3 regions of the Paenarthrobacter sp. NPDC089988 genome follow, and region 2 is predicted to be linked to each of the others. Evidence: riboswitches for the same ligand, from Rfam matches in the RefSeq annotation. Region 2 holds a riboswitch; each other region holds the start of a gene.

Region 1 (6,488 bases), on a different contig from region 2:
ACGATCCCGATGTCAGTTCCCGCCTGGAAACATTCAATAAGACTTTTGCGGATGCCGTGGCCCATGTCATTGCCGAAGACACCAAGCTCCCCCCTCTTGAAGCCCAACTGCTGGGCCGTGGCCTGGCCGGAATGGCGCAGGTCAGCGCACGGTACTGGCTCGAAACTGACGGAAACCTGGACCTCGATGTGGCCAGCGATCTGATCTATCGTTTAGCTTGGCGCGGAATCAGTCGATTCCCCAAAGAGTCCTAGGCTACAAATAAAGGACTGACCTAATTCTTGATTGGCTTGGAGGCCTTGCTGTGGAAGTAAAGATCGGCATTCAGAACGTCGGCCGTGAAATTGTGCTCGAATCCGCATTGGATGCTGACGCCGTAGCCAAGCTTGTTGCGGACGCCCTCTCCAAGGGTTCGGAGTTGCGGTTGACGGACGACAAGGGCCGCCAGGTGATCGTTCCCGGCAACGTCCTGGGCTACGTCGAAATCGGCGCCGAAGAAGTCCGGCGCGTGGGCTTCGGCGCACTCTGACATTTTGCCCTGACTACTGCCGCTAAGGAGTCCCCATGCTTTCACTCGTCGTTGTTGCGTTTGCGACTGTCGCCACCGGTTTCCTGGTGTGGGCAAATGACAAACGGCACGGCAAGTACGGCATTGCCCTGCCGGCCGGAGTGTCGTTGGGCATCGGCGCACTGGCCTGGGTGGCTTTCATCGCGGCCGGCCTGGGCTACCAGCCTGGGCTGACGTGGATTCCCTATGTGCTGCCCATCGTGCTGGGTACAGCTGCTGCGGCAGGCGCCGTGGTCTACCTGGGCCGTACGCGCACCTCGCGGGATACTACGGCCCTGACCAAGGCCCTGCGCCTCTAGGCAATTCCCGGACAAAACCGGGTGCTTAAACAGCTGTGGCCACCGCCCCAAAGGGTGGTGGCCACAGCTGTTTAAGTGTCAGAGGAACTCTGCGCGGCCCTCCATGGCCGATGACGCCAGGGCGTGCTCCCGGCGTGGAATCCGTCCGGCCTGACGGGCGAACCGGCCAGACAGCACGGCGTGTTTGAAAGCCTCGCCCATCAGGGCCGGGTTCTGGGCCCGGGTCACAGCGGTGGCCAGGAGGACAGCGTCACACCCCAGCTCCATGGCAAGCGCCGCGTCGGAGGCCGTGCCGATACCCGCGTCCAGGACCACCGGAACAGAAGCGCGGGAGACGATGACCTCGATATTGTGCGGATTGAGGATACCCAGGCCCGTTCCGATCGGCGCGCCGAGCGGCATGACGGCAGTGGCGCCAAGGTTCTCCAGGCGCAGGGCCAACACGGGATCGTCGTTGGTGTACGCGAACACCTTGAAGCCCCGGTTCACCAATTGTTCCGTGGCCTCCACGAGCTCCACCGCGTCAGGAAGAAGGGTGTGTTCGTCCGCGATGACCTCGAGCTTGACCCAGTCGGTCTCCAGCGCCTCTCGGGCCAGTTCAGCGGTCAGCACGGCGTCCTTGGCCGTGAAGCAGCCTGCGGTGTTGGGCAGCACGCGGATGCTGTTGTCCACCAGGAGTTGGAAGAGTGAACCGGCCTCTGCCGGAGAGTAGCGCCGCATGGCCACGGTGGTCAGTTCCGTCCCGGAGGCCAGGAGTGCGGCTCCGAGGCCTTCGAGGCTGGGGGCGCCTCCCGTTCCCATGATGAGGCGGGACGTCAGTTCAACACCGTCAATGACCAAGGGGTCAATCCGGGTTTCGATGCTTGTTGTGGTCATGGTTCAGCCTCCTTGGACTGCGGTAACGAGTTCCAGCTCATCGCCTTCGGCGAGGTCCGTTGCGGCCCACTGGCTGCGCGGCACTACTTCGGAGTTGCGTGCGACGGCGACACCCAGCTTGCCGCCGTCGGCCGCCTGTCCGCGGTGGTCCAGTGCGCGGCCGGTGACGGACGTGACAAGGGTGCTGACGGAGGCCCCGTCCACTACTGAGTGGTCTGCCCCGTTGAGTTTGATGTTCATGCTGATTCCTTGGTGAATGGTCCTGTGTGCGCGGAGGAGGTATTGATGGCGGGTGCACTTCCCGGCGGCCCAAAGCGGTCCGGCCTGAAGCGCACCCACCGGGGATCGGCGGAGCCCGTTATCAAGCCGCCCACGATGGCCGCGGCTGCGGGCGTCAGGAGAACTCCGTGCCGGAAGAAGCCCGTGGCGACAATGAGGCCCTGGACCTCTCCGCCGGTGCCGGCCACCCGTCCCAGCAACGGTGCATTGTCCGGAGTTCCCGGCCTGGCGCGGGCTGTCGCTTCGAGGAGTTCCAGTTCTGCGACGGCGGGCACCAGGACCTGGGCATCGCGCAGGAGTTGGTAGACGCCCCCGGCCGAGACGGCGTTGGAACTGGCAGACAATCCGTCTTCGCGTTGGGTGGCCCCGATTACCACGGTCCCGTCCTCCCTGGGAACGATGTAGACCGGCACACCCCGCACCATTCCGCGGATGGTGCAAGTGACAAGGGGCTGCAGGGACTCCGGGACGCGGAGCCTGAGGATGTCCCCGTAGACGGGCCTCAACGGGAGATGGAGTTGCTCCGGGAGGCTGTTGACGGTTGCAGCGTCCAGGCCATTGGCAAGGACTGTTTCCCTGGCCAGGACCCGCCCACCGCTGCTGGTTTCAACGCCGGCTACGCGTCCATCCTCCCAGAGCAGGCGGACGGCCGCTTCCCGAAGGTGGAAGCCATCGCCGGCCCCCTCGATCCAACTGGTATCGGTGGGACGGTGGGCAGCCAAACCTGCCAGGAGGCACGTTGCGAGCTTGCGGGGATCCACCTGGTGGTCGGCCGGAATGTGGAACGCGCAGGAAATTTGGGGACTCAACAATGGCTCGCGCGCACGGGCGTCCCGCAGCAGGAGTGGTTCCACCTGGAGGCCCTCGGCCACCTGGACAGCCCGGAGGTCCGCGAGCGCACGGCGGTCGGCGGCGTCGGCACCCACGGCGAGGGTCGCCGTCGTGCGGTATCCGGCGGCTTCCCTCGACCCGGCGAGGCCGTCCACGAAAGCAGGCCAGCGCCGCGACGATTCCAGCATGAGTTCCAGGAGGTCTTCCTCCTGGTAGTGGAGCTCGCTGACGGGCGCCAACATGCCGGCGGCGGCAAAGGTTGCTCCACTTGCCGGTGCCGGATCGATGAGGACCACTGAACGGCCCAGGCGTCGCGCCTCGTGCGCGATTCCGAGTCCAATGACGCCGCCCCCGATGACGGCGACATCTGCGTGAATGGCTTCTGCCATGGATTCCCTTCCCTACGCCGGTACTAGCCGGATCAGGTCAAGCGGTCGGCGCTGAAGCCCTCTCAGCCGGACGGTCATAAAGACGATCGTCGCGGCTCCCGCAGTACGTGCCCAGTTTAGAGGAACTACTCTGGTTTGCATGACCCAGCCTGATCTCCTTTCCCCTGCCCGCCTGTATTTGTGCACCGACGCCCGCCGGCGGCAGGACGATTTCGAAGACTTTGTGGACGCCGCGTTCGAGGGCGGAGTGGATATTATCCAGCTCCGCGACAAGACGCTCGAGGCTGCCGAAGAATTGGAACTGCTGGAGGTCCTGAACAAGGTTGCCAGCCGCCACGGACGCCTCTGGGCCGTCAACGACCGTGCCGATGTTGCCCGTATTTCCGGGGCTCCGGTGTTCCACATCGGCCAAAAGGACATCCCTTTAAGGGCGGCCCGTGAGCTGCTCCCGGAGGGGGAAACAATCGGCCTTTCCACCCACTCGCCTGGGCAGGTGGACGCGGCAGTGGCCGCTTCCCGGGGCACTGGTGGCCTGGACTACTTCTGCGTAGGCCCGCTCTGGGCGACGCCCACAAAACCGGGCCGCGCTGCTGTGGGGCTGGACTTGGTCACATATGCTGCGGAGGCCGTAAAGCAGGCCGGGGTGGACCTGCCCTGGTTCGCCATTGGTGGGGTGGACCTTGGAAACGTGGAACAAGTAGTTGCCGCCGGCGCCAGCCGCATCGTGGTGGTTCGCGCCATCACCGAGGCGGCGGACCCGACGGCGGCCGCGCGGGCACTGCTTGCGGCGCTCGACGCGGCCTAGGCCGTCAGCCCAAGCCCCGTCATGCGGCGCCGGTGCCGTTCGGCCAACTCGGCGGTGAGCTGATGGACTGCGGCCCGGGATCCGCGTCCATCGCGCAGCAGTGGTCCCAGATCCGGGTGTTCCAGGCCCACCCGCTGGGCCTGGGTGAGGGCCTCCCCCACAATCCTGCGGCCCCAGAGCGAAAGCCGCGAAGCCAGCCGGGGGTCATCCCGCAGTGCCCGGCGCAGCAGGATCCGCAGGGCCTCCGTAGCCTGGTCGGCCGAGCAGACCTGCTGGACGAAATGCTGGATCCCGGAATCGAGGAACCCGGCGACGGTTCGGTAAAAGTCGGCCGAGACGGTGTCTATGACATAAGCCTTCGTCACCGACTCGAACCAGTCTCCGGGTGGGGTCCGCTCGTGGAAGTGGTCGAAGGAACCCTGGAACGGAAGCATGGCGTCCTCTGGATCGTTCCCCATTTCGGTGAGCCGGCCACTGATCACGGCGTAGTTTCCGAAGGCGCCAACAGCGATCTTGGCCAGCATGGCCCGTTCGCGAAGCGTGGGTGCCATGCGGGAGTCGGAGGACAACCGGCCAAAGGCGGACAACTCCCCGTAGGCCATGGCACCCAGCAGCCCGGCGGCGAACTGTCCCGGGGAGTCGTTGCGGCCTGTGGAGGTGCCCATGTTCCAAGACTATCCGTCGAATTCGGGCTAGTCTGACTTTCGTGTCACATCATCGGATAGCGCCCAACGTCGACGATTCTTCCGACCAGCTCGCGGAGTCCTTGGCCGCGCTCAGGACCGAGCTGGAACTGCCCGCGGAGTACCCCGACGAAGCGCTGGCGGAGGCACGCGCGGCCGTTGAACACCATCAACTCCCCGCCCGGGACTTGCTCGACGTTCCCTTTGTCACCATTGATCCCGCCACCTCCACCGACTTGGACCAGGCCCTTTTCATCGACCGTGCAGGCGAGGGCTACAAAGTCCTTTACGCCATTGCGGATGTCCCCTCCTTTGTTGTTCCCGATGGAGCCTTGGACGCCGAAACCAGGCAGCGCGGCCAGACCTACTACGCTCCCGACGGCCGGATTCCCCTGCACCCGGAGGTGATCAGCGAGCATGCCGGCAGCCTGTTGGCAGGGCAGGATTGCGGGGCGTTCGTGTGGGACTTCGACCTCGATGCGAACGCGGACGTCGCATCCGTCTCCGTCGCGCGCGCCACGGTCCGGAGCCGCGCGAAACTGAGCTACAAGGGCGCCCAGGAGCAGATCGATTCCGGCTCGGCCCTTCCGGTGCTCCAACTGCTGAAGGAGGTCGGGCTGAAACGCGTGGAGCTGGAACGCAAGCGTGGTGGTGCCAGCCTCAACATGCCCGAGCAGGAGATCATCCAGGCAACAGGCGGCGGCGGGTACCGGATTGTGGCTGCCCCTTCGCTTCCCGTGGAGGATTGGAACGCCCAGATCTCCCTCATGACGGGCATGGCCGCGGCCCGCATGATGCTCGACGGCAAAGTGGGGATCCTGCGCACCATGCCCGCACCGGACGAGCGCTCCTTGCTGCATTTCAAGCGTCAAACGCAGGCCCTGGGCAAACCGTGGGACGGGGACATCACCTACGGGGAGTACCTGCGGACCCTCGATGCTTCCGATCCCAAGCAACTGGCCATCCTGCACTCGGCAGGCACGCTGTTCCGGGGCGCCGGGTACACACCTTTCGACGGCGAGGTCCCGGAGGACGTCATCCAATCGGCCATCGGGGCGCCGTATGCACACACCACCGCTCCGCTTCGCCGCCTGATCGACCGCTTTGTCCTGGTGATCTGCGAAGCGCTGAGCGGCGGGCACGCTATCCCGCAATGGGCCCGCGAAGCACTGCCGACGCTCCCGGAGATCATGGCGTCCTCGGACCAACTGGCCGGAAAACTGGAACGCCTGGCCCTGGACACGGTGGAGGCCGCCCTGGTGGCCAACCACATCGGCGAAGAATTCGGTGCCGTGGTGATCTCCGGGTCCAAACCATCCAACGGAAACGGCAACGGGAACGGCAACGGACCCTACGGCACCATCCAAATCCAGGAACCGGCCATCACGGCCCGCTGCGACGGTGAGCTTGAGTCCGGCACCCAGGTCCGGGTGAGGCTGGTGAAGGCCGATATTGCCACCAGGGAGATCCGTTTCGCCCTCGTCGAGTGACGCCGCCTCGGTGCCGATCCAGGGTTTGGGGCGGACAGAGGATAGACTTGGCATGTAGTAATGGATGCCCGGTCGTTGATTCAGTTAATTTTTGAACTCAACAAGCCCGCCCCTACGCGATCTTGAGATGTGCCCGCTGGTCACCAGTGCCAGTACTTAGATAGCCCGCGATCGGCTTCCACTGGAATTGCTTGCGCGCCCGTTCGTGCTCCGGTACGGCTTCGCCGCCGCCGTTGAGCATGCAGCGCCAATGCCCAAATGAATAAGG
Region 2 (6,488 bases):
CGCGTGACGCTAGTCACCAGTAGGAACGGACTTTCCCGGCACCGTGCCCATACAGCCTACAGGCTCCGGGACGCTTTGCCGGGATTTCACCTCTTCGACGCGCGGGGGTCCTTTAGGCGTACAACCGCGGGGCGTCGAAGAAGGCAGTCTCGTAGCGGCACGAATGGGCGAAAGCCTCCACCATGGCAGCCCGGTCCTGGCTGGAAGCGACCACCGCGGCCGCGTCCGTGAAGCCGATGGCCTTGCGGGTGGCCTCGGCGAAGTCTTCGTCGGCGTAGGTCTTCAACCAGTCCGCATACGCGTGCTCCGACGGGGACCCTGCCTTGACGTAATTGGCGTGGAGCTGGTGTCCCACCTCGGCGTAGAGCCAGTAGCAGGGCAGGATCGCCGCCAGCAGCACGCCGTAGCTTCCCGAGGCCGACGCCGCCAGCAGGTGGTCTACGTAGGCCTTGGTGACAGGACCGGTGTGGGTGGCGGCCTGCCTGGTGCTCAGCCAATTCCGGTGCAGTTCGGATTCGACTTCGAGGCAGAGCTGCGAGGACCTGGCCCAGAACAGCTGCTCTTCCTCGGTGGGAGCGAGGGCACCTGCCCGTGCCAGCACCCGCGAGTAGCCGTTGAGGTAAAGGGCATCCTGCGCGAGGTAGTAGTTGAACTGTGGTTCTGGAAGGCTGCCCGACTCCAACCCCTGGATGAAGTCGAGGCCGTAGATGGCGTCCAGTTCCGGTGCCGCCTCCTCCCACAGGCGGGCGGCGAAAGCCCCTGGGCCTCCAGCCTGCTGTGCTTGGTGGAAGTGGTTGATGGGGCCGCTGCCGTGACCCACCTCCAGCACATCCGCGGTGGCCAGGGCCTGCAGGAGCCAGGGTTTGACCTCCCGCAGCGACGCTTCCCAGTCTCCCGTCCGTGCCTGGACCGTGGCCAGTGCCGAGGACAACGAGCAGCCCGTTCCATGGCTGTTCTTCGTCTCCACCCGTGGCCCTGCCACCGAGACAAGGTCCTGCCGCAGCAGCCCGCTGGTGTTGACGAGCGCATCTGGGCACTCGGCTCCTGCCAAGTGTCCGCCCTTCACCAGCACGGTGTTTCCGCATTCGGCAGCGAGCCGCTTGCCTTGTTCGAGGGCGGTGGACCAGTCCGTGGCTTCTGGCTCCCCCAACAGCATGGCGAGTTCAGGAATGTTGGGGGTGATGAGGTCGGCCAGCGGCAAAAGTTCGCGCAGTGCGGCTTCGGCGGATTCCCGGAGTAGCCGGTCACCGCTGGTAGCTACCATGACCGGGTCAAGGACCACGACGGCGGGACGCACCTTCTCGAGCCAGCGACGCACCTCGCCGATCACTTCGGCGTCGCCCAGCATCCCGATCTTGACGGCGTCGATGGTTACATCGCTGCTGATCGCCTCAAGCTGCTGCCGCAAGAAGTCCACGGGCGGAACATGGACTGCGGTGACACCCAGGGTGTTTTGCGCCGTGAGCGCCGTGACCACGGCCATCCCGTAGCCACCGTGGGCGGCAATGCTTTTCAAGTCCGCCTGGATTCCTGCGCCGCCGGAGGGGTCGGAGCCCGCGATGCTGAGGACGCGCGGGTATTGCCGGCGGCTGGGGGCCACGGCGTAGACGGCTGAATTCAACGATGAAGTCATGAGGGACATCCCTTCGCCGGTGCTAACCGGACAGGTTCAACGGGTCTGGATCTCAGCCCGGCCCAACGCCTGGCACCCCGTGTCAGTGACCAAGCCTAACGGACCGAGGGTCCGGCAGTAGCTACTGCCGGACCCTCGGTCGGTTACATGACGTTGGCAATGCCTAGAGTTCCGAGGCCGGAACCCCCACGCCGAGGATAATCGGCTCAGAAGCAGCGGACTCCTTCTTGGCCTGCTCCTGCGGCGCTTTGGCTTCATGGGCCGCTCCCCCACCGGTGGCGGCGGATACCTCGTGGTGCTCCACCGTGGTCTCATTGGCGGCACCCTGCGCTCGGCTGGCGCTGCGGTTCCGGCGACCACGCCGGCCGCGGGTACGGCTGGACGGATCGCTTTCCTCCGCAGCATCCTGCCGGGACGGGACGGTTTCCGCCGGAGCAGCAGCAGGGGCGGCAAGCCCAGCCTGGCTTTCGACAGCCACAGGACCCCCACCCAGGTGGGAGAAAGCCTCGGCCAACAGGTCCAAAGTCATGGCAGGCTTCTCGGAAGCTGGCTCCTCGTGGTGTTCCACGAAGGGCAGGGCAACCTCTTCACCGCCGAACCGGAGCACCGGCGTGGCACGCGGGGTGCCTTCGACGGCACCTGAATCCGGCACCTCGTCAGAGTGCTCTGCAACAGCCCCGGTTGCGGCGGCTGCGGCACGTGCTTCCTCCTCGGCCCGGTGAACCTCGTCATCGTGCAGGTGGGCAGCGTGCGCTGCGGCGGCAATCGTGGCCAGGGCAGCCCTGGTGGCCTGGGCTTTGGCCTGGCGGGCCGGGTCCACCGGCTCGGGAGCCGGCGTCGAAGGCGCGGACGAAGCGGCAGTATGGACCGGCGTCGAGCTCTCTACCGGCTGTCCGCCGCCTTTGCCGCGGCGTCGCTTCCGCTCAGTCCGGGTGGAAGGCTGCTGCTGGCTTTCGGTGTGGGGCCGGTGCTGCTCGGCGGCAACAACGTTGGCACGCCGGTGCTCGACGGGCTCGTCGTGGGTCACCACACCGCGTCCGGCACAGTGCTCGCACTGCTCGCCAAAGACCTCAAGCAAGCCCGTGCCCATGCGCTTGCGCGTCATCTGCACCAGGCCGAGCGATGTCACTTCGGCCACCTGATGCTTGGTACGGTCGCGGCCCAGGCATTCAACCAGCCGGCGGAGCACCAGGTCCCGGTTGGATTCGAGCACCATATCGATGAAGTCGATGACGATGATGCCACCGATATCGCGCAGGCGAAGCTGGCGGACTACTTCCTCGGCCGCTTCAAGGTTGTTCTTGGTGACCGTCTCCTCAAGGTTTCCACCGCTGCCGGTGAACTTGCCGGTGTTGACGTCCACCACGGTCATGGCCTCGGTACGGTCGATCACCAGGGATCCACCGGACGGCAGGAAGACCTTGCGTTCCAGGGCCTTGTGGATCTGCTCATCGATGCGCCAAGCCGAGAAAATGTCCTGGTCCTTGGTCCACTTCTCGAGCCGGCCCACCAGATCCGGCGCCACATAGGTGACGTAAGCCTCAATGGTGTCCCAGGCGTCGTCACCGGAGACGATCAGCTTGGAGAAGTCCTCGTTGAAGACGTCACGGACCACCTTGATGGTGAGGTCCGGTTCGCCGTAGAGCAGTTCCGGCGCCAGCACCTTGGTGGAGGAAGCCTGCCCTTCGATGCCTTCCCACTGCGCGCGGAGCCGGTTGATGTCGTGGGTCAGTTCTTCTTCCGACGCACCTTCAGCGGCGGTGCGGACAATGACGCCGGCGTTTTCGGGCAAGCGGTCCTTGAGGATGCGCTTGAGGCGGTTGCGTTCGACGTCGGGCAGCTTGCGGGAGATGCCTGTCATGGACCCACCGGGCACGTACACCAAGTAACGGCCCGGGAGGGAAATCTGGCTTGTGAGGCGGGCACCCTTGTGGCCCACGGGATCCTTGGTGACCTGGACCAGGACGGAGTCGCCGGACTTCAGCGCGTTCTCGATCCGGCGCGGCTGTCCTTCAAGGTTGACCGCGTCCCAGTTCACTTCACCGGCATACAGCACCGCGTTGCGGCCGCGTCCGATGTCCACGAAGGCAGCTTCCATGGACGGCAGCACGTTCTGCACCTTGCCGAGGTAGACGTTGCCGATCAGCGAGTCCTGCTGGGTCTTGGAAACAAAGTGCTCGGCCAGCACGCCGTCCTCCAGGACACCGATCTGGATCCTGTCATCGCGCTGACGGACGATCATCTGCCGGTCCACGGATTCGCGGCGGGCAAGGAACTCGGCCTCGGTAATGACCTGGCGACGACGGCCCGTCTCCCTGGACTCGCGTCGGCGCTGCTTCTTGGCCTCAAGCCGCGTGGAACCCTTGACGCTGGCCACGCGGTTGGAACTTGTGGATTCCGAAACGGGCCGCGGTGCGCGGACGCGGGTCACCGTGTTGGGCGGATCGTCATCCGAACCACCGGTCAGTTCAAGATCCTGGTCGCCACGGCGGCGACGGCGGCGTCGACGCGAGGTGACGCCGTCTTCAAGGGGTTCGGCGGCCGGCGACTCGTCATCGTCGGATTCCTCGCCGGACTCCTCGGACCCGTTCTCCTCACGGTCCGTTGCGCGGCGACCGCGGCGTCCACGGCTCCGGCGTCGACGACGGCTTCCCGATTCCTCCAACTCGCCGTCACCGTTGTCCTCGGCGTCTTCGGCGGTTTCTTCCCCTTTTTCCTCCGCTGCCGGACGGACCACCGTGCTGAGGTCGGGCGCCTGGAAAATCATGGACGTGATGGAAACGGGCTCCAGGAAAAGGGCCGAGGAGCCGGGGGCGGCGTCTGCATCGGTTTCCGCTCCGTTGGCGGCCTCCGGCTCGGCGGCTGCGCCGCCTGCCGGGGTGGGGGCGGGCGCTGCTTCCGCGCTGGCTTCCGGTTCGGCGGCTGCGCCGCCTGCCGGGGTGGGGGCGGGCGTTGCTTCTGCGCCGCCTGCCTCCGTGGTGGGTTCCTGCACGCTAGTGGCTTCGGCTTCTGCCTTGGGCTTGGCAGTCCGACGACGGCGGACCGGCTTTTCCGAGGCGGCTTCGGTTTCTGCTTCGGGGGCTGATGCTCCGGAGCCGGCTTCTGCCTCAGTCTGGACTGCTGCTTCGGCGGCGTCGCCTAGGCCGGGAAGGGTTTCGGCCGGATCGGCCTTCTTGCGTGCGCGGCTGCGGCGGGCCGGGGCCTTGGGGGCTTCTTCAGGGGCGGCGGCTGCTTCGACGGCGGCGCTTTCGGCCTCAGGGGCGGCGGCTGGTTCTGCCGCGGCGTCCGGGGCTTCCTCTGCTACCTGTGCTGCGGGCTTTGCCGCGGCTTTGCGCGGCGCGCGCGTGGTCCTGGCGCGGGTGGCCTTCTTGGGTGCCTCCGCTGCTTCCGCAGAAGCTGCCTGATCATTAACGGCTACAACCTGGTCATTATCCATATGTGGCAACACTCCTGCCCCAGCGACGCCGCCACATCCAGCGCCCAGTGGGGCAAATATTGTCAAAACCCGCAGGCGTTGACAGAAGTCGGTAGTATTCCTTCCGGTTCGCACCATCATTGGGGTGCGGCAGCCCTGGAAGGCCAGTGCCTCAGTTCTGGAACCCGTTGTTCTGCTGCCACAACCAGGTGCCGTCCATTGTCATGGCGGGCCTACCGGGGATCGGCTGATCCAGGCATGCCCTGCTCATGCTGGCGGTCTTGGGAACAAGTCACCGGACCGGAGGACGAATGTGGATCGACTCCCGGCCATGTTCATTCTCTCATACCCCTACACATTCGAGTGGTAGGAAGGTGTGTCGATCTCCCTTTGGCCGCCGCCAGGAAGCTGGGCGCCACCTTCAGCATGCGGGGTTAGAATCCTCCCAAGAGCCCTTCCCGGCCACGCCGGGCCATCTGCCGAAAAGGATCACATCCGCGATGCCAAGCACCGCCAAGGGAAACCTGGACCACCAGTCTTCCGTCCCCGTCGAGGCGCGGGACCCCCAACCGGACACACTGCCGGCGATGGTTCGCAACCGGCCCTTTGGCTGGCTGCTGCTGGTCACCGGCGTCGTTGGATGGCTGGCCTCCGGGGCACTGGTCCTCGAAAAGCTCCAGGTGCTTCAGGATCCCAACCACATCACCGCGTGCGACGTGAATCCGTGGATCTCCTGCGGCACCGTCATGAAGACGTGGCAGAGTTCCCTGTTTGGCTTCCCCAACATGTTCATCGGCATTGTTGCCTTTGCGATCATCATCACCACCGCCATGGGACTCCTCTCCGGGGCCAGGTTCGCCCGAGGTTACTGGATCGGACTGCAGACCGGCGTGACGCTGGGTTTCGTTTTCGTCATTTGGCTGTGGTCGCAGGCCTTGTACGCGATCAACGTCCTCTGCCCGTTCTGCATGGTGGTGTGGGCTGTCATGATTCCCATGTTCGTCTGGGTGACCATCCGTAACCTGAGCACCGGAGTCATCAAAGCTCCTGCAGCGCCCGTCAAGCTCCTGGCCGATTCGGGCTGGATCATCGTGGCACTGCTCTACGTGGCCGTCATCGCCACGATCTTCTTCGCTTTCCTCCATGTCTTCGCCGGAACCTCCGGCTACTAGGATTCAGCTGCCTACCAGGATTCAGCTGCCTGTTAGGATTCAGCTGAACAGCGCAGAAGGTCCCGTGTTCCTTTGAACACGGGACCTTCTGCGTTGTACTTCCTGGCTTTACTCGAACCAGATCTTGATTTCGCGCTCGGCAGACTCAACGGAGTCCGAGCCGTGGACGAGGTTCTGCTGGACAGCCAGGCCCCAGTCGCGGCCAAAGTCGCCGCGGATGGTGCCCGGCGCTGCCGTCGTGGGATCCGTGGTGCCGGCCAGCGAACGG
Region 3 (6,488 bases), on a different contig from region 2:
TGGCCGTGGTCAAGGGACCCAAGGTGCGCAGCGCCGTCGTGGCTGTTCCTTTGCGGAGCCATGCCGACCTCATGGTGACGGCCACAGGCCACGTCATATCCCTGATTCCGGGCTCGCTGGTAGTGGAAGTGGACCGCTCCACCTCCACGCTCTACCTGCACGCGCTCAATATCTACAGTGAGGAAGATGTGCAGAAGATCCGGCACGAAGTCCAAAACATAGAGGCCGGGTTGATCAGGATCATGGGCACCCGCGAGGAAGTGGAAGCCCTCCGGACTGAATCCGCCGGCATGGAAGGAGCAGCACTGTGAAAGAACTGGTCCTCGTAGTTACCGCGGTGATCCTCAGCCTCGCCGCGGCCGGGGCGATCATCCGGATCGCCGTCGGCCCATCGCTGCTTGACCGCGTGCTCGCTTCCGACGTTCTCCTGGCGATCCTTGGCGCTGCGCTGGCAGTGGATATGGCCGTGAACCGTCACCTGAACAACCTCATGCTCCTGGTTGCCCTGGCCGTGATCGGATTTATCGGGTCAGTGACCGTTGCCCGGTTCGTGGCTGAGCGGAGGGGGCAGGCCAATGACTCCTGATGCAAGCGGCGTGGACCTCGTGATCGATTCGGTCACGGCAGTGTTCCTGGTGGTCGGCGCCCTGATGTCACTGGGTGCCGCCATTGGTTTGTTGCGCTTCCCGGACCTCATGAGCCGCATGCACGCGGCCACCAAACCGCAGGTGTTGGGCTTGTTCCTCATGCTCGCCGCGATCGGCCTGCAGATGCGCACCTGGTGGGTGTGGCCCGTGCTGCTGGTGGCTTGGATCTTCCAGTTGCTCACGGCGCCCGTGGCGGCCCACATGGTGGGGCGTTCGGCCTACCGTACCAAGCATGGGCACCGCGAATTGCTCACCAAGGACGAACTGGAAGCCGTGGTGCAGCGGGCAGCCGAAGGGCGTTCGGAGGATTAGGGCAACGCGGGGTCACTTCAGGCCCATCCGGACGTCCACCATAGGCCGGAAGTGACCCCGCGTAGGTGTTAGACGATGTCCTGGGACTTGGCGAAGCGGGCGATTGCGCGCTGCGTACCCCGGCTGGCCAGGACCTGGATGAGGGTGCTGACAAACGCCGAGATGAGGGCGAACGTCAGCGCTGAGCGGAGGCTCGTTTCCATGTCATCGTTGCCTTTGGGCGGCTTGTTGCCCGTGGCTTTTTCCCATCCCTTGTTGACCAGCTTGGTACCAAGGAAACCCGCGCCGAGGCTCACGCCTGCGCCCAGAAGCTTGAGGAAGAAGTTCATGCCTTCAGCCTAACCTCACAACCCGGCGGATCCTGCTTAGCCCCGGCTCGCCCTCTCCTTGAGGAAGGCGGACAGGGAGCCGGGTGGTGCCAGTACGGGAACCACCTCATGATCCGCGATCCACATGGCATCAACGGAATCGAAACCGGAGATTTCCTTAAGCAGGTAATACGTGGGCGGCATGAGTTGCAGTTTGCCCTCGGCCTCCGCGGACAGGATTCCGTCAACGGGCATCCATAGTGACTGCCAGGCCTCGGTGGTTTGGTGTTGCGGTGCGGCGTCCGGGGCGGGCTTGGCCACGTAGAAGTAGGTATCGAACCGCTTGGGCATGTCCACGGGTGTGATCCAGTTGGCCCACGGCCGAAGGTCGGCCGGATCCAACGTGAGGCCGGCTTCTTCTTGGACTTCGCGGATGGCAGCGGCCAGAACGGTCCCGGAGCTCTTGCTTGCTTGGCTGACGGGCGCGGTGGAATCCGGACCTGCTTCGGCGATTGAGCTCAGCCGCCACTCCCTGGCATGCCGCTCCAGAAGTTTGGGCGGGTAATCCCAGCCCTGGGAATCCCCAGCGTCCACTCGGCCGCCGGGAAACACGACCATCCCCGCAGCGAAATCCATGGTGGATACGCGGTGCTGGACGAAGGCCTCCAGCCCAGCAGACGTATCGCGCAGCAGGATCACGCTGGCTGCGAGGCGGGCTTCGGCCACTGGCTTGGCTGCGTCAAGGTGGCTTGGACCGGGAGTATCCGTCATGCAGCCATTCTCTCAGGTCCGCGTTGTGGGGCCTGCTGTGCGCCCTAAGGGCGGGGAATGGGGCGCAGAGCGGGCCCCGCAACGGATTTATGACCAGCCACATGACCCCGCAAACCCCTTCAGGTGTAAACTGAACCACGCCCACAAGGGCAGATTGATAACGACAGGGGAGCGCCGCCGTCGAATCCTGCAGTGATGTGGGAGACGCGAGGGCGCTGAGAGTGCGGACAGCCGCAGACCCTCGAACCTGATCCGGTTAGTACCGGCGCAAGGGAGTCGAGCTTCTCAGAGTGTCCGGACCCGGGCGGCGTGAGCCGGCCGGGGTATCCGGGGAGCACTTTCCCCTCCTGTAACCTCAGGAGGCAAAGAAATGACCACGGCAAGCGTGAAGAAGACCAGTTATAACTGGCGCGTTGTAGACATTGTGGTGGCAGCGTTGATCGCCATCGCCGGCGGCGTGATTTTCTGGGCATGGTCCCAGGGCGCCGCAATCGTATCCATCCCCATGAACGCGGCCTACCCGCCCCTCACCGGCCTGATCGCCGGTGGCTGGATGATCCCCGCAGTGCTGGGCATGCTCATCATCCGCAAGCCCGGTGCCGCGCTGTTCTGCGAGGCTGTGGCCGCCACCGGCGAGCTCATCATGGGCTCCCAGTACGGCACCACGGTGCTCATCTCCGGTATCTTGCAGGGCCTCGGTGCGGAGCTGGTCTTCGCTGCGTTCCGCTACAAGAAGTTCAACCTGCCCACCTCGCTCCTGGCGGGCGCGGGCGCTGGACTCTTCTGCGGCCTGAATGATTCCTTCGTCCCGTGGGGCTGGAACATTGCCTACGAGGCCGTGGACAAGCTGGCCTACATCGCATTCTGTACCCTGTCCGGCGCGATCATTGCCGGTGCGTTGTCCTGGGTAGCTACCCGCGGACTCGCTTCCACTGGCGTGCTGAGCGCTTTCGCATCCCGCAAGGCTGCGTCGGAGCCAGTCTTCAACTGATGGCCGCCACAAACAGCGGCCAGCCTGCCGCCATCTCCGCCGAGGGATGGGGATGGCGGCACGCAGGGCGGCCCACCCCTGCCATCCACGGCCTGGACCTCCGGATCGAACCCGGGGAGCGCGTGCTCCTGCTGGGTCCCTCCGGAGCCGGCAAGTCGACGCTCCTGCACGCCCTGGCCGGGGTGTTGGGCGATGAGGAAGACGACTCGGACGAAACCGGCTCGCTGCTGATCGACGGCGCACTGCCGCGCGAACAGCGGGGCCGCGCCGGATTGATGCAGCAGGACCCGGAAACGCAGGTGGTCCTGTCCCGCGTGGGCGACGACGTAGCGTTTGGTGCCGAGAACCTTGCCGTTCCGAGGGCAGACATTTGGGCACGCGTCCATGAAGCGCTCGACGACGTCGGGTTGCGTAACGCCGCAGGCGGCGGCCTGGCCCTGGACCACCCGACGGCGGCACTCTCCGGAGGGCAGAAGCAGCGCCTTGCGCTGGCCGGGATTCTGGCGATGCGGCCGGGGCTGCTCCTGCTGGACGAGCCGACAGCCAACCTGGACCCGGCCGGTGTGCTGGAAGTACGCGATGCCGTTGGCCGATGCCTGGACAAGACCGGTGCAACCCTGGTGGTGGTGGAGCACCGGGTGTCCGTGTGGAAGGACCTGGTAAACCGGATCGTGGTCCTGCAGCCCGGTGGCGGGGTCCTCCTGGACGGGCATCCGGACCACGTGCTCTCCGAGGCCCGCACCATGCTCATTGATGCCGGCGTGTGGGTTCCCGGCTACGTCCCGCGGACCCGGGGCAGGAACGCCGACCCTGCGGGACAGGCACCGTTGCTTCTGGCCGCACAGGACCTTGCTGTGTCCCGGGAAAAACCCCGTCGCCGGGGGTTCAAGAGCATCCCACCCGTGCCTGTCCAAGCCGGCGTTACCGCGCAGGTCAGGGCCGGACAAGCATTGACCATCACGGGTCCCAACGGTGCGGGCAAGTCCACGTTCGCGCTCACCATGGCGGGCCTTCTGGCGCCGGTGCACGGCAAGGTGTCTGCCGCCGTCGAACTTTCCCAAGGCGCCGGGATCAATCCCTTCGCGTGGAAAGCAGACCAGCTGATCTCCCGCATCGGCACCGTTTTCCAGGAGCCGGAACACCAGTTCGTCACGGGCAAGGTCCTGGACGAGCTCATGTTCGGCCCCAGGCATTTGGGCCACGGCGAGGAACGCGTCGACGAGTTGCTTGAGCGGCTGCGGCTGACGCACTTGGTGGACGCGAACCCCTACACCCTTTCCGGCGGCGAGAAACGAAGGCTGTCTGTGGCCACTGTCCTGGCGGCGCATCCCCAAGTGCTGGTGCTCGACGAACCTACGTTTGGTCAGGACGCGAACACGTGGGCTGAGCTGGCCTCGTTCCTGTCGGAGTTGCTGGACCAAGGAACGGCCGTGGTCTCGGTGACCCACGACGAGGAGTTCAGCGCCGTCCTGGGCGGTACGGAACTGCGCCTCACCCCAGCGAACCAGGCCGAAAAACAGGAAGCAGGTGCGGCATGAGGGAGACCCTAAGCCTCAGTGGCAACCAGGCCCTGTTGACGCGGGCAAACCCGTTGGCAAAGTTCGTGGCCGTGTTCTTGATTTCCATGGTGCTGGCCTTGTCCATCGACTGGGTTTCGGCGTCGATCGCCCTCGTGGCGGAGCTCGCGCTGTTCCCGCTGGCCGGACTCACCATCCGGCTTCTGTGGGTCCGGGCCTGGCCGCTCATCATCGCGGCAGCCATTGGCGGCTGGAGTACCGCGATCGTGGCCGCTGACAGCGGCGCTGTACTGCTCGACGTCGGACTCTGGTCCATCAGCGAAGGGTCCCTCCAGCTGGGGCTGGGTTTCATGCTGCGGGGCCTGGCGATCGCGCTGCCGGCGATCCTGCTGATGACCTGCACCGACCCCACCGACTTGGCCGATGCGCTGGCGCAAAAGGCGCGGCTGCCGCACCGCTTCGTCCTGGGGTCGCTCGCGGCGATGCGGCTGGTGGGTTTGATGGCCGAAGAATGGCAGACCATCGGCATGGCCCGGCGCGCCCGTGGAGTCGGCTCGCAGGGCAGCCCGGTGCAACGGATCAAGGCGACCCTGGGGCAGAGTTTCGGGCTCCTGGTCCAGGCGGTCCGGCGGGCTTCGCGGCTGGCCGTGACCATGGAAGCCCGTGGTTTCGGCGGGGGCAAGCGAACCTGGGCGCGCGAATCCACCTATTCGTTGCTGGATGCGTGGGTTTTGCTGGGCGGCGTGGTCATCGCCGCTGCTGCTGTGTTGTTGGCTGTGAGCGCTGGGACGTGGAGCTTCGTCTGGCGCTAGGCGGTGCGAGGTGCACGACCGAGGGAGCCGGGGCCGGAGCCTGCGGCTCCCTCACTCAGACAATATGAGCTGGGGCCTTTTAGCGGTCTGCGTTGTCCGCCTGGATCTCATCGAAGCCGGCGCGGGTCAGGAAGCCAAGCTGCGCTTCCTTCTCTTCCAGCTGGACGATCGGTCCCAGTTCGAAGCACGTCGCTTCCAGCCGACGAAGGGCCTTGGCGTTGCGGGCGTCCGGTTCCACGATGATCCGGTCCTTGCCTGGCACGGAGAACATGTACTTTATGAGCGAGGTTGCCAGCCGCGGCGTGAAGTGCGGGATAGGACGCGTTGCCGGTGCCAACAGGAGGTGCATTCCGATGTCCCCTTCACGCGCAGGGTAGACCTCGCCCACGGGATCGTGCAGGGGTTCGTAGGTCTGGAACAGGGCCAACGGCTCGCCGTCGAGGACCACCAGGAAGGCGTGGTGGGTGTCCAGGGAGTCCAGGAACTCGTAGATGCCCAGGACTTCCTCGCGCGGCTTTTCCGTCATGCCCCAGAACTTGGCGCGGGGCTGCGAAACCCACTCGTGGATGAGGTCGATGTCCTCGGCAGGAACCAAGGGGACAATCCGGAGCGAACCCCAGCCCTCAAGCTCTTCTGCGTAGATGGTGGTGCGGACGGCGAAGTCCTGGGTGGTGGTAGTCATGAGCTTCCTTTTGTGTGATGCGATGTGGTGTGTGCAGGTGCGAACTGATGTGATGCGGTGGTGAAAAACCGTGGTTGAAGCCAGGAGTCAGGCGTCTTTGGCGAGCCGTTCCCAGTCCGTGACCACGGGTACCAACTCCCCGGTGGACCACAGCGGCAACTGGTCGGAGAAGTGGGGGTGGTCCGGCTTGCCCGCGGCTCCGAAGGGCACAATCCAACGGCTGTTGCTGCGTTCGGACAAGTCCCAGACATAGCGGGCAACGGGCCCACGGAAGCTTCGATCCTCCACGCCGGGAAGGCTTTCCGTGCAAAGGACGCAGCCCGTGTCTCCGCTGAGCCGGGCTTCAGGGACGGAGCCGGCCCAAGGCCCCGGAAGCTCGTGCACAGGCAGGAGTTGGTGCCTGTCGCCCCACAGGTCCCCGTTCATGAACGACTCCTCCAATGCCACG

Evidence for each region. A riboswitch is a leader RNA that binds a small molecule or an ion and turns the genes downstream of it on or off. The one in region 2 is predicted to bind thiamine pyrophosphate.
Region 1: it holds a riboswitch for thiamine pyrophosphate, as region 2 does, so the genes downstream of both, thiO (glycine oxidase ThiO) here and thiD (bifunctional hydroxymethylpyrimidine kinase/phosphomethylpyrimidine kinase) in region 2, are expected to answer to the same signal.
Region 3: it holds a riboswitch for thiamine pyrophosphate, as region 2 does, so the genes downstream of both, ACIPV6_RS12650 (ECF transporter S component) here and thiD (bifunctional hydroxymethylpyrimidine kinase/phosphomethylpyrimidine kinase) in region 2, are expected to answer to the same signal.

The regions. Positions count from the first base shown of each region.
Region 1 is NZ_JBIVGD010000002.1:270,108-276,595, reverse strand. It holds gene ACIPV6_RS04620 (TetR/AcrR family transcriptional regulator) at 1-254, shown strand, start outside; gene ACIPV6_RS04615 (DUF3107 domain-containing protein) at 305-529, shown strand; gene ACIPV6_RS04610 (hypothetical protein) at 565-867, shown strand; gene ACIPV6_RS04605 (thiazole synthase) at 946-1,743, opposite strand; gene thiS (sulfur carrier protein ThiS) at 1,747-1,983, opposite strand; gene thiO (glycine oxidase ThiO) at 1,980-3,242, opposite strand; TPP riboswitch at 3,235-3,354, opposite strand; gene thiE (thiamine phosphate synthase) at 3,382-4,047, shown strand; gene ACIPV6_RS04585 (ferritin-like fold-containing protein) at 4,044-4,712, opposite strand; gene ACIPV6_RS04580 (RNB domain-containing ribonuclease) at 4,754-6,220, shown strand.
Region 2 is NZ_JBIVGD010000001.1:258,273-264,760, reverse strand. It holds gene thiD (bifunctional hydroxymethylpyrimidine kinase/phosphomethylpyrimidine kinase) at 113-1,633, opposite strand; TPP riboswitch at 1,625-1,723, opposite strand; gene ACIPV6_RS01245 (Rne/Rng family ribonuclease) at 1,797-5,069, opposite strand; gene ACIPV6_RS01240 (vitamin K epoxide reductase family protein) at 5,549-6,220, shown strand; gene ndk (nucleoside-diphosphate kinase) at 6,329-6,488, opposite strand, start outside.
Region 3 is NZ_JBIVGD010000009.1:136,468-142,955, reverse strand. It holds gene ACIPV6_RS12675 (Na+/H+ antiporter subunit E) at 1-311, shown strand, start outside; gene ACIPV6_RS12670 (monovalent cation/H+ antiporter complex subunit F) at 308-586, shown strand; gene mnhG (monovalent cation/H(+) antiporter subunit G) at 576-959, shown strand; gene ACIPV6_RS12660 (DUF4235 domain-containing protein) at 1,028-1,288, opposite strand; gene ACIPV6_RS12655 (NUDIX hydrolase) at 1,325-2,038, opposite strand; TPP riboswitch at 2,194-2,330, shown strand; gene ACIPV6_RS12650 (ECF transporter S component) at 2,409-3,029, shown strand; gene ACIPV6_RS12645 (ABC transporter ATP-binding protein) at 3,029-4,567, shown strand; gene ACIPV6_RS12640 (energy-coupling factor transporter transmembrane component T family protein) at 4,564-5,358, shown strand; gene ACIPV6_RS12635 (GNAT family N-acetyltransferase) at 5,438-6,040, opposite strand; gene ACIPV6_RS12630 (penicillin acylase family protein) at 6,128-6,488, opposite strand, start outside.